4 regions of the Alicyclobacillus sp. SO9 genome follow, and region 2 is predicted to be linked to each of the others. Evidence: riboswitches for the same ligand, from Rfam matches in the RefSeq annotation. Region 2 holds a riboswitch; each other region holds the start of a gene.
The links. A riboswitch is a leader RNA that binds a small molecule or an ion and turns the genes downstream of it on or off. The one in region 2 is predicted to bind cyclic di-GMP.
Positions count from the first base shown of each region.

Region 1: linked by a shared signal. The riboswitch ahead of GI364_RS02070 (hypothetical protein) and the one ahead of GI364_RS06305 (fatty acid desaturase) in region 2 are both predicted to bind cyclic di-GMP.
Region 3: linked by a shared signal. The riboswitch ahead of GI364_RS05205 (hypothetical protein) and the one ahead of GI364_RS06305 (fatty acid desaturase) in region 2 are both predicted to bind cyclic di-GMP.
Region 4: linked by a shared signal. The riboswitch ahead of GI364_RS25410 (YgiT-type zinc finger protein) and the one ahead of GI364_RS06305 (fatty acid desaturase) in region 2 are both predicted to bind cyclic di-GMP.

Region 1 is NZ_CP066339.1:484,767-487,977, reverse strand. It holds gene GI364_RS02070 (hypothetical protein) at 1-1,224, opposite strand, end outside; cyclic di-GMP riboswitch class I at 1,299-1,385, opposite strand; gene GI364_RS02065 (hypothetical protein) at 1,486-3,153, opposite strand; gene GI364_RS02060 (glycosyltransferase) at 3,206-3,211, opposite strand, start outside.
Region 2 is NZ_CP066339.1:1,426,339-1,429,549, reverse strand. It holds gene GI364_RS06310 (glutathione peroxidase) at 1-148, opposite strand, end outside; gene GI364_RS06305 (fatty acid desaturase) at 230-1,234, opposite strand; cyclic di-GMP riboswitch class I at 1,479-1,565, opposite strand; gene GI364_RS06300 (Cof-type HAD-IIB family hydrolase) at 1,661-2,428, opposite strand; gene GI364_RS06295 (MBL fold metallo-hydrolase) at 2,539-3,211, opposite strand, start outside.
Region 3 is NZ_CP066339.1:1,165,974-1,169,184, reverse strand. It holds gene GI364_RS05215 (hypothetical protein) at 17-430, opposite strand; gene GI364_RS05210 (hypothetical protein) at 423-884, opposite strand; gene GI364_RS05205 (hypothetical protein) at 881-1,654, opposite strand; cyclic di-GMP riboswitch class I at 1,763-1,848, opposite strand; gene aspD (aspartate 4-decarboxylase) at 2,048-3,211, opposite strand, start outside.
Region 4 is NZ_CP066339.1:3,065,515-3,068,725, forward strand. It holds gene GI364_RS14405 (D-alanyl-D-alanine carboxypeptidase family protein) at 1-1,022, opposite strand, end outside; cyclic di-GMP riboswitch class I at 1,162-1,246, shown strand; gene GI364_RS25410 (YgiT-type zinc finger protein) at 1,321-1,488, shown strand; gene GI364_RS14415 (GGDEF domain-containing protein) at 1,612-2,565, shown strand; gene GI364_RS14420 (trypsin-like peptidase domain-containing protein) at 2,650-3,211, shown strand, end outside.

The sequences.
Region 1 (3,211 bases), 940 kb from region 2:
AGATGCATATTTGCCCGTGTTTCCAATGAGCAATCTGCGAACCTCTGAGGTGATGTCCGGAACATCTTTCATGAGTGTTTGTAACAAACCGGATTGACTGACTGCGTTATCAACCGGGTATACGTGAAACGTAACAAACTGAATATACGGAGCGTCTGTTCTTAAAACTGTCTCATTCCACTTTAAGTCTGTACTGGACATCCTTCCGTTCAAGCCTGGAGTTAGATTCACACCCACCTTCATGCTTGGGTCTATCTGATGAATAGCAATCGCCATTTGCTTTGCAACATCGGCGTATTCAGCAGGAGACTTGTTAGCACGCAGGTTAATTGTTCCGCCAGCGTAATTTTCACTTCCAACTACCATCGCCCTGACCGGAATGTGGTGAGACACAATATACTGTGTCAATTCCCTAACGTCAGAGACCGATTGGCCTCCGTTCCACTGGGAGTTCATTCCGTAGTTAATGTTGAAGATCCCTTGGTTCCCCGTCGCCTTCAGCTCTGATGACCAGCGCAACATCGAAAATGGACTCGTGAAACTGTTCCATGTTCGATAATTGTCCGATCCGTTTCGTGAACGATTGAGTTTCCATGACCAAGCATCGTTATTAGGATATCTCTGCAACCCTGTACCGAGCTTTCTAATTGCTGGAATGGTTGACGATGCATTCATTCCGTTGTCCCACTCAGCCACATTCAAGCCAAAATTATCAGGAGAAACCTGCACTCCTGATGATAGCCTTGCCGTGTAAGGCAGCGGTGTGGAAGGATTGGAACTTGACGCTTGACCGGAAGTTGACTGACCGGAAGCCGATGAGCTTGAAGTCGTCGAATTGGATGTCGAACCTTGCTGTTGGGATTGTTGAAGTTGACTTTGCGTCGAATGACCGCCTTGCACTCCGTTAGAACTCTGCGATTGTGTATTTGCCATATCTGTCTTCGTCAAGGATGTGAGTGAAATCGTTTGTGATGTGCCTTCGAGGTTCAAATCGGATACCAAAGCAGATGACTGGCCCTTAGTCGTTCCATGTGCCTTCGACTGAAATCCCGTCTGCACATTGTCAATGTGGTTGCTATTGTCCGGGCCTCTTTGTTTGAGTATTCTGTGACCGCTGTACGATGAAGACTGAAAAACCAACCCTTTGATCGTAGCATTTTCCGCAACGCCTACTGAAATGATTGCGATAGGAAGCACTACCGCCAGAAGCGAGCCATAACGCAATGCGAAGACCTCCCCCAAAAAAAAGCAAGTGCGATATCCCCCGCGTGAGGAACACTGCACTTGCTTGCCTCCGCATGGGCAACTGGCTGGCATACATCTCTCGATGCGTAGCCCCTGTAGTTTTGCGTCCCCAGCTTTCACCGGGTTTGCCTTTTTCCAAACATCGTTATGATTTTGGTCACACAAGCTTCAAAAATATTTTTCTAGCTATGGTCTAGTATAGTAGAAACATTACTAGATTGTCAAATCTTGTCGTACCAATTAAGGAGCAGAAGACCCGATTGAAAAAAGTTTGTAGCCAAGGTTTCCAGAGAACTGTTTCGTCTCTTTGGCCCAAGCAACTTTACCCTGCCACAGTCCTGGATACGTTCTATTGATGGCATCCAATGCCCCCACGCCACCCGGGTTTGGAACTAGAAAATCACTAACGCGTCCCCTTGGATTCAGGAGAAGACTTTGAAAATTCAAATCACTTGTAATTACTACCTGTTTGGGGTCCTTGATGAATGGTACGACGCTAAAGGAGTCAAAAGTATCCAGCAACACGACTAGATGCGGGTGTTCATTAATGTAGTTCGCTACGATCTTCCCTTGCGTCATCCCATTATTCTGAGCCGCCTGGGATGCCGGAAGTCCTTCCACGACATGAGCAAAATTCTTTGTGACACCTTTCCCCATGATGGGAGTTTGTATCTCGTGAAACGTAACGTAGTTGCCGCCTAGCAGTACGGCTGCTGAAACGAGCAGCAAAAAATGTCGCACCAGCCAAGGTCCCTTTGCAATCACAACCATGAGCAATGCCACGAGAAGGATGCCAAAAGGAATATACGTGATAAAAAAGCGAGACCAAATTGCGGACGCATGCTTATAAATCATCACAACCTGAAAGAGTGGAATGGTCAGAAGTGCTGCCACAAACAAGAGTGCTTGACCGCGACGTTTCTTGCTGAAAGCAAAAACCAGTAAAGCACCCGCGAGTCCAACAATAGCAGGCGGAAACAAAAAGGAGAAGTGAGCTACGGTCTGCAGCGAGTAGAACAAGTGGTGGGCGTCCCTCAAAATGAGTTTATCATTGTAGCTTCCCGTACCTATTTGGGAAGCATTAGAATATGCAGAGTTCATGAAATACAGTGGATTCCCCATAATCGTCCAGTTTAAAAACACCCAGACCAATCCAGCGAAAATCAAGGGCAATCCCGCAACAATCAAATCCGCCTGGATGCGCGATGCGGAATACCCTTTTAAATACAAAGCCAGCAAAAGAGCGAGGCCGACCAGGGCGCCAAAGGGAACGGCCTCATATCTCGCACCAAAACACGCTGCCAACCACAGCCCGGCCGAAATCAGATGGCTGTGACGCCCATCATCCAAGTAGCGCACCGCACCGTGGAGTGCGCCCAGCATTGTAGCTATCATCATGGCTTCCGACATGCCGTTGGAGGAGTACAACCATATTAAAGGATTGAGAGCGTAAATCAGCGAATAGACAATCCTCCAGAACCGTGGAATCCCCACATAAAACAAAATGCGATTCAAAAAGTACATGCCAAACGCACTCGACACCGAACTCATCAGATTCGCAGCAAAACCATCAGTAATCAGTGCAGGGAACCAGTGATGAAACAGAACTATCGGTAATTCCACGATGCTCGGAAGAGGATTCCACACAAATCCCATGGCCGCGAGATGAAACTTAGGTGAAAAAATTGTGTAATACGCATTGAGTACTCTAGTCAGGGCATCTGAGTTGATAACATGAAGCACAAAAGCTAGATAAACGCCACCAGACAAAGCCATCAAGAACGCCAGGAAAGACAAAATGAAGGGCTCAAGCATTTCCAAACTTCTGGTTTGCCTCTCCTGCATTAAAGGCATCGAGTGTCTTTCATGATTCGGTCCTAATGAAGTTGTTTGAGATAAACTCGTCATGTATATTCGCTCCATCTGCAACCTGTATACATCCTGCAACTGGTATACATTGTTAGGA
Region 2 (3,211 bases):
ACTGATAGATCGCCTGCAGCCCTTCGTATTGCGGGGTGAACCCACATTTGCTGGCTGTGTTTACAATCAGTAAGACTTTTCCACTATAGTCGGCTAGGGACTGCTCACTTCCGTCAATCCGGTTGGCGGCGAAATCATACACGGTCATGGTAGGAGCTCCTCCTCATTAATATGGATTCAAAAAAAGCTCGATATAATATCGAGCATAAACAATTGCATGTATACTATTTTACTCCTTTAACAATTTATTAACATTCTTAAAATTAATAAACTGCTTCTTTTTTTCATCCCATAACCGATATCCCAAAGCTCTAAAACTCAATCTTATCCCGACACGTGGAACCTGTTGAAACGCTGTGTCACTTCGATACAAATCCTGAAGATTATAATTAGGTATCCGTGAACTCAAGTGGTGGATATGGTGGTAACCTATGTTTCCAGTTATCCAGTTCAATACTTTAGGCAAATCGTAAAAGGAACTTCCGTGCATCGCTGCTTGAAAAAAGCTCCAATTGTCTTCTTGTTCAAAGTACGTTGTTTCAAACTGATGCTGAACATAAAACAACCAAATTCCTAGCATACCTGAGAGATACAAAACAGGCCCTTCCACAATTAAAAACCGATTCCATCCTAATACGGAGCCAAGGATGGCAATGATGAGTAGCAGTACCGCATTTGTAGCATAGGTATTTACTCTCTCTTTTACCCCTGCATTCCTTTTGTTAAATCGATAGTTAACTAACAGCATGTAGAAGGGGCCCAAACCAAAGAGAATCAGGGGATTTCTATAGAGCCGGTAAGCCAACCGACGCCGCGGAGAAGCCGCAGCGTATTCATCCACTGTGAGTGTCCAAATATCCCCGACTCCCTTTCTCGTCAAGTTCCCGCTGGTGGCATGATGAATTGAATGCTCACGTTTCCAACGGTAAAATGGAAACATCACAACAAGTCCCGTTAAGATTCCTACAACCGCATTGGCTCTTCTTGTCTTAAAAAAGGCTCCATGGCAGCAGTCATGAAAAATAATGAACGTCCTCACAGCAAATCCCGCAGTTGGAATCGTAAGCAATAATGCGAGAACGGTGGAGACAGCTAGGCTCTCAAAGGCAAGGTACCATAACAGAAAAAAGGGAATAATTGTCGTTGCAAGTTGCCACAAGCTCTTTCCACGATGACACTGCTCGAAAGGAGCAATCTGCCGTTTCCAATTATTTAGGTTCCCTTGAATGCTCATCATCTACCTTTCACTTGAATTACTGCGTTAACTTATGCACTGCATCTCTTCGTTGTCCGTAAAAAGCCGACAAACAGGCGTATCCCATCGGTCACTTATGACTCTGGTATCGTCACAAACATAATCGGGAAAGAGAGTTAGACTGTGCTATTTATAGTACTATAAGCGTGAGTTCATCACGACTAAGGAACGAATGTCTTTTAGGAATTTTCTTCACGGATATTTATCCGTTGGCTTGTGTAAGGGGAGCAACCCGGCTGTCCTGGGCAGTGATACCTGTAGACCCGTGGCTTTGCGTCCATACCTTTCGGTGTGTTTGCTCGTTCTATCTGTTCCTCTTAATGTGTTCATCTTACTAGAAAATTTAACAAAATACTACGACAGGTATTTTCCATGCAACTCTGTTGGACACACTTGGCTTCAGACCTATATAAGTCCCAGTTTCTCAAGTGCGTGAGCTATACCGCCCTCATTTACATCCAATGTTACAAAACTGGCCCTGTGCTTCAATTCATCGACCGCATTTCCCATGGCTACGCCGATACCCACTGCTGACATCATTTCAATGTCATTGATGCCGTCGCCAAATGCAGCAGCTTCCGACCTGTCCTGATGGAGAACGGCCAGCAGCTTTTCTATCCCTGAGGCCTTTGAAATTCCCCTGTTCACGGCGTTGAAAGCATCTTCTCTAGACCCCCACGGATAAAAATCAAGTCGGTTTCCCTCTGTATACAGACGAATTCCCTCTGAAGAACACATCACTTCGAGCTGCAGAACGTCCCCTTCGCAACCGCCGGCACACTCCTTGCTCATATCCCATTTGCGCATGTAATTTTCCAATATGTCCGTTCTGTCACGACTGGCAATTTCGAAACCATCTGATGTACAAGTCACCAATGAATCACTCTGTTGCAGCACTAACTTACGTATCGCATCCACAGTTGACGACTGAATCACACTTCGATAAATCGTCTCGTTCTCGTATACCACTAAGCTGCCGTTAAGGGCTACATACGAAGCAATTCCAAGTTCCTGCATCAATCCGTAAATGTTAAAAGCAGGACGGGCGGATGCAATGACAGGAGTAACGCCATTCTCTCTTAACTGCAAAACGGCTCTCTTCGTGCTTTGCAACAGGTTCCCTTGCCAGTTTACCAGGGTACCATCGATATCAAAAAACACGGTTTTTATCAAATGCGTCCACCCTTGCAATAGTATTTTCTCCGTTCAAAATTGTACCACGAAACGATATAAGTTCCGTGGTACTGTGACTGTACTGAGTGTTTCCGGCTGCGTAAACGAGATTAACTATGCGCCTGTGCAAGGTCAGCAAACTGTTTATTAACATCCTCATTACACACGCCGCCGTGATAACACAAGGCTGTTTCCACGTTAAATGCTGTGAACTTTGCAATCGATTTCCAGGCCAGAGACATATCTGGTGTAAACTTTTCGTTGGGACCCAACAACTTTCCTTCTTCGGAAACAATAGCATCCCCTGTAATCAAGGTCTTGCTCTCTGGGTGATACAGACTTATGTGTCCAGGCGTATGCCCTGGACTAAAGATAACTTGCAACCCGCCCAGCAGAGAGAGTAGTTCTCCATCCTGAAGTAAGGTATTTACCTTAGCTTGAGGAGGTGTACCACGGGACGGGTCGTGCTTGATTAAAAGTCTTTCTCCCTCAATATAAGGCGCATCGTCCTTATGTGCACACACTTCTACCGTATGGTCCAACGCATTGATAATGTCAGGCAATCCGCCAATGTGGTCGTAATCCTGATGTGTCAAAATGATTTTTCTCAGTCGGTCAAAAGGCACTCCGGCCTGGTCCATCTCCGTCTTGATGTCAGACAACATCCCGGGAAAGCCAGTGTCGACAAGTACTGCCTCGTCATTGTCCCACAACAGCGTTGGATGAATAACCATCTGTCTGTCGCCGAAGTTCAAGGACAAATCCAGCAGCGCAATTCCATCA
Region 3 (3,211 bases), 260 kb from region 2:
CGCGAGACCCGTTCTGCTACGCGCCTGACGCTTTTGTCGTGGCCTGTACTGGCGGAGGATTGGAAACGGTTACTGAAGGCGTCGGAACGGATACCTTGGCAGCCGCGTGTTGTGCATTCGACACATGAACAGCAGCTACCTGGATTCCACTCTTGAGTTTGTCAATTTGACTTCTCGCATCAGCCATCTTGGCTTCGATTTGGAGTTTTTTAGCGTGCTCTTTCGTCAGTGCCAAATGTAACTGGACCAAGGCAACTTGTTGTTTCTTCAACTCCGTCTCAAGTAATTGGTACTGTTCCTTTTCAGCACGAATCAGAGCCGCGTCATGGTTCGACTTCCGTGTATTTGCTTCAATGGAGTGCAGCAAAATCCCATATATACCGAGACTTGCAAGTACGCTAAGTGCCGCTTTTTGCCAAGGTTTAATCATCGTGTCCGCCACCACCATCATCGTCAGATTTCCCTGAAGCCCGAGTTACACTCTGGACTTTCGGCGGGCTAACTCGCTGGGCTAACTGACGCGCCTGCGCTGCAGAACGTGCCAAGGCGAGTTGCTGTGCCTGCTTGGCTGCGACCTGCTTGGCCGTCAACTGCTGTTGCAGAGACACTGCCTGTTTTTGCAATTTCTCAAGTGAGACACTAGCGTCTTTATCACTCTGCTGAGCCTGCTTGACCTCACTCGTGAGCTGTTTTATCTGTTTTTGGAGATCGGCTGTTTGTTGCTTCACTGCTGCGTTTAGCGACACATAATCCTGATTTGTCAGAGTCGCAGCACCCGGAGATTTAGGAATTAATCTGTGAAGCGGCTGTGCCTCAGCGTATCCAGTCACTGCAAAGCCAAGAGTGGCTGCGGCTAATAGTGCGCGTTTCCATGCTGGTTTCATATAGACCCTCCTTTCGGATTAGAAATTGTAGAACTGGCTAAATCAGGAGCATGGCTCGGAGTGCCTGTGCTCTCTGGAACCGGCTGCGGCGTTTGATTGGCTCGACGCCTTTGATTGTTGACCCAATGGCGCCAGTAAAAGGTGACAACCACAACCCCTGCAGATATCCAATACATCATCTGTAAGCGCACAGTATCTGTTCCGCCAAAAACCCCATGTGCAAAAACCAGTCCCCATACAAGCCAAGACATTCTGTGCAATGGTAACCACATTTTTGTGACTCTCCTCAATCCCAGACTTATCATGATGATAAGGAGACCGTAGACTGCAACCGCCCCTGCTACCATGGCCAAAGGATAATAGCGGGCGTGAATCGGAAACCATACCTGCTGCAATGTAACACCTGACTTCGGGTCAGACAGAGTGAAGAATAAGTGCAAACCAATGAGGATGAACAAAGCTGCCATCAACGACTGGTGCCATGACAAAAGGTGCACAGTCCAGCGCCACGTGTCTTTGTTTCTTGGATGGCTCAAGAGCAACCCAAGCACAACGATTAAGGTAAGAACCACGAAAGCCGCCACGGCAGCAGCGCGGCTTATCAGCCAGAAGGTCTCCCCGTGAACCCATTTGTCACTTTGAAGGCTGTAAAGACTTATCATAGAAATCAGAGGAATGGCAATTGCAATAACAATAATATTAGTAGCCAGCGGCGAGGCCTCAGTATCCTTCTTTGACTTGCGTTTTGGTTTGTTTGGTGGACGTGCCATATCGACCCTCCTTTTCAGTGGATTTTTACAAAATTTACTTCATAAACAAATCATGGAAAACACTGCAAATACAAAATAAAATCCGGCCTGAGGCCAGATTTATCACAATAGTGCAACCTGGCAACCCTTGCACAAAGTGCTTTAGGCCCATAGCTTTGCGTCCCTCAGTTTCCTGGGGTTTGCCAACAAATTATGCTTGATGTTGAAAAGCAACCCATGTCTATTTAGGGCCAAAGATGCCCCTTCTGCAACGTCTCCTGTGCATATACGCTCTTATTCTGCAGATGCTGTCGAAATCCTGCCTGCTCTGAGTATTAAGATTCATAAATTCTTGAGCAAGACGACATCGCGAAGCAGTGTGTAAAAGTAACGTGTGAAAGAACTGTGTAATTGTTACTTTTGACGGGAAACTCGCCACTCCTTGACATAGTCCTCAAGAACGCGGTGAAGTTCTCCGCCAATTTCTCGATAAGCCTGGTCCTCCAAATTTGCCAAGGAGACACGGATGGACCACTTTGGCCCATGAAATCCTCCGCCATTTAGCAGCACAATTGACGATTGTTCCGCTAAGCGAAAGAGAATGTCCAGGGGTTCATAATTCTCTTCCAGATGCTGTGCAAAGTCCTTCCCATAGTGATGGCCCGCCCAGTGCTGCAGATCAAACTCTGTGTAGTAGTCTGCATCGTTAGGGATTTTCGGCATGGGCAGTTCCAAACCTTCATAAAGCAGACGCATGCGTCGTTGACAGATATCCATAGTGAGGCGCTTATAAGTGTTTTTCGTGTCAAGAAGTGCAAATGCTGCAAACAAGGTCATTTGAATTTGCTGTGGTGTTGACAATCCGGCTGTGTGGTTCAAGGCAACTTGACGGCTGTCTGCGACGACCCTGTCAATAAATCGAATCGAGGCAGGTTCTTCCGTAATAGATGAATATCGTTGATTTAACATCTGGACTGTCTCTTCCGGGAGCCCTTTCAATAAATCGTCAAACACATTCTCTTTGTGTAAAGCAATCACACCAAGACGCCACCCAGTAACACCAAAGTATTTCGAGAGAGAATACACACACAGCGTATTGTAGGGCAATTCTGCTATCAAGGACCGGTATCCTTCTACAAACGTACTGTATACATCGTCCGAAATAATCATGAGACTGGGATTCGATTCCTTGATAATTGCTTTGAGGGTAGCCACGCTCTGCTTGTTCATAGCCACTGAAGGAGGATTACTGGGATTGACCAGAAACAACGCGTGAATTGACGTGTCCCGCAATTTATTGAGTTCAGACTCTGGATACTGCCATGTATGACGACCCTCTCCATCCGTGCCAAAAGCACGGATCTCTACGACGTCAAAATTGTATCGCCACAGTTTAGGAATCTCAACATAAGGCGGAAATATAGGAACCATGACAGCTACTTTAGCGCCTTTTGCAAGCAGACGATTCTCTTGGAGAGAATCAAATAGATAGCACATTGCTGCTGTTGCTCCCTCGACGGCAAACAAGTCAAACTTCCCCAAAGAAGTGTCATTCCCGCATAATTCCTGAAGTAAAAA
Region 4 (3,211 bases), 1.6 Mb from region 2:
TCACCCGGAACGACACTGATTGTTAGGCTTTGTTCCGCCACAAGCACAATGCGTTGGCCCCATGGAAAGGTGATGTTCCCAACGCGTTGGCCCTTGCGGACAAGGGTTTTGCTGATTAAGTTTGCCTTAGCTATGTGAAGGAGTTTAGGAGTGACTTTGAAAACCTTCGCCAGTGGCGGTGAAGACCTTTGACCAAGAATGACACTAATTAAAAGTATAGACTTGTGGTTTTGACTCAAACGTTGTGCAGCCGCAAGGTTTCCTCCTGCTTGAGATGTATTTCCTGTTTTAATTCCAACAATTCCGTCCGTCCCCAACAACATATTGTAATTGTATACAGTCCCTGCCACGGGCACACTAGCACTCTTCTGGGACACTATCTCTCTCAAGACCGGAAATGTCATGAACTTTGCGGCCATAAGCCATTGGTCTTGTGCATCACTTATCGTCTTTGGATCCACACCACTCGTATCTGCATAGTGCGTGTGAATCATGCCCCAACTCTCCGCCGTTGAATTCATTTTGGCAACAAACTTGGGCACGCTGCCGCTCACCCACTGTGCTAGTTTCGTTGCAATATTGTCTCCGGACGGTATCAAAAGGGCTTCTAATGCCTGTCGTTCTGTCATTGTTTCCCCATTTTTAATTTGAACAACCGAATCTCCATTCGCGATATCACTGTGTAGAATTTGCACATCCCTCTGATTGAAGTGAATTGACGGACCCGATTGGTTCTTCCCTAAAGGATGAGCTTCGATAACAAGGACTGCCGTCATCATTTTTGTTAGACTTGCAATGGGCGCAGATGCCTGATTGCTGGATTTCATGAATACGCCTCCGAGACTTGGTACGCCCAGCGCATATTCTCCCTCTACAAGGACAGGTTTTGGTTTCTTTTGTTTCCAATCAATCTTCTCTGAATGTACATTTTGCTCTAGAGTGCCAGCGCGAACAGGCAAACTCACTTTAAACGTTGCCAGCAAAATAACAGCCAGCAGTAGCAAAACTAACCATCTTCTCATGTGCCTTATCATTACTCCTGTCTGTTCTTTTCATACCTTGGCTAAGCATATGTCATGTCATAGCATCGCGAGAGTCAAAATCGCATGTCTTGAATCATAGTATACCTATTGCAAAAATGGTACACTAAAATTACACAATCAGTTTCAAAGGTAAACCGTTCCGAAAGGACGGGACACAAAACCACGGGGCTACGGCCGTTGGCTAAGCTCGCCGGGTTGCCGTCAAACGGACGTGGTATGAGTGTATCCTATGACGGATGCACTCTTTTTTCAGTGGCATGCGTGAGAAAGGGGTATAATGGACCAACAATCGTGGTGCATCATCTGTAAAGAGCTCAATTTCAGTAGAAGTATGTCTAGAATATTTTCAACTGGGTATAAACGAATAAGGAAGACTGATTATCCGCTCGGAATATGTAAGCGGTGTAGTGAGAAACAAGCCATAAGAAACACTCGGGCAGATTAAAAGGCAGATTCTCACTTCCATGCAGTGATTGTGTTCGTCATCGACTCTCACGCCAAGCACCTTCACTTTGAAAACCGTACTTTTTCGACTGTAGCGAAAGGGTTGGAAAAAGGGGCTGAAAGGTTGGACCGGCTAAGAGACCTCATCGAACAATCCCGACACTGGGCGTCCGCAAATCGCGGACGTACACTGTTTAAACTCGTCGCCGAGTTTTTTCAGCAAACCTTCGGTCTTGACGCAGGACTGTTTGTCTATAAAAAGCAATTTATCCTTGAAGGCAATACCCCGAATCCTCAGATATATCATCCCTGGGGGCTCAAGTACTCGGCAGCAGAGTTGAGCTCTGTACTTGAAGAAAATGCCTGGATCAAGGAGGTAAATTGCCACTTCCGAGAAGGATGGAGACCCACGCATCAGTTACCAGACCCGTGGAGGTCTGTTTGGTCTGACTCACAAATTGAGTTTGTAGGGTCCTGGCCGCTTATTGTGAAAGGACACATCGCAGGCGATATCGTCGTTGGCCAAAAGTCTCCGTCCGCCAAGACAGACGAAAATCTCATGTCACTGTGCTCTACTTACGTGTCGTTCGTTCTTGAAATGCTGTCATTGCGTCGCATCGCCGAGTTTCACAGCCAACATGAACCCTTGACTGGACTGCTGAATCGACGGGGTTTTGAAGAGCGGTTTCACGAACTGGTCGGCACTAAAATGGTGGATAGTTCATTACTCATTGGTATATTAGATGTCAACAACTTTAAAGCCATTAATGACAACCACGGTCATATCAAAGGGGACGCCGTGCTCCAGGAAGTCGCATCCGTTCTAAAGAAACATATTGGCAGCAATGGCATGTGCGCTCGCTTTGGCGGCGACGAGTTTGTATTTGCTCTACACTCACTCCATGATGATGACAGTGCCGATTGTGTTGCTCGTGAAGTAACTGCCCTGTTTTCTCATAGAGACTACAGTGTCAGTGTTGGTTGTGCAGTATGGAACAAAGATGGAACCGACTGGTCATCATGTTTTAGAATTGCTGACAAGCGACTTTACAAAGGAAAAGCCCTCGACACGACCTAGCAACAACCTAATGACATAACCTTGTTAACACAACGACGGATAAGTCAATAGGGACTCACAAAGGGCTGATAGAGAGGGCTGGTAATGAAGCTTCCACTAAAGGAGAACAGCCAATTACAACGCTATATCGTTTCTTTTTACCGCTGGCTGATGATTATGGTTGTTGGAGGGCTTATTACGATAGTAACAACACATCTGACGGTGCAGAGTCATCACAGCCAAAAACCATATCAGATGTTAACTGTCAAACCGTCGGGCTACTCATGGGCGCAGGTGCGTAAAAGAACTGCCGATGCAGTCGTGAAAATCAAGACGTATACCAACGGGATGGGAGTTCCCGGTACAGATTCTAATGGGACTGGCTGGGTTACAAAAGGCGGCTATATCATAACTTGCTATCACGTGCTGAGCGATAAGCATTATACTATTACTATCTATCCATATCTAAATGGACACAATCTATCTGACAAAGTATGGTACCGAGCGAAAGTGGTTAAGGCAAATGAACGGACAGATCTCGCACTTTTAAAAGTGATTGGCCAGCCTTCAACCCCATTTGCAACCCTATCCACAGCCTCCGGAGTAAATGCTCCAGGAAGTCATCGTTTAGTTCTGGGATTCCCCCGCAGCAACTCCCTCTACTCTC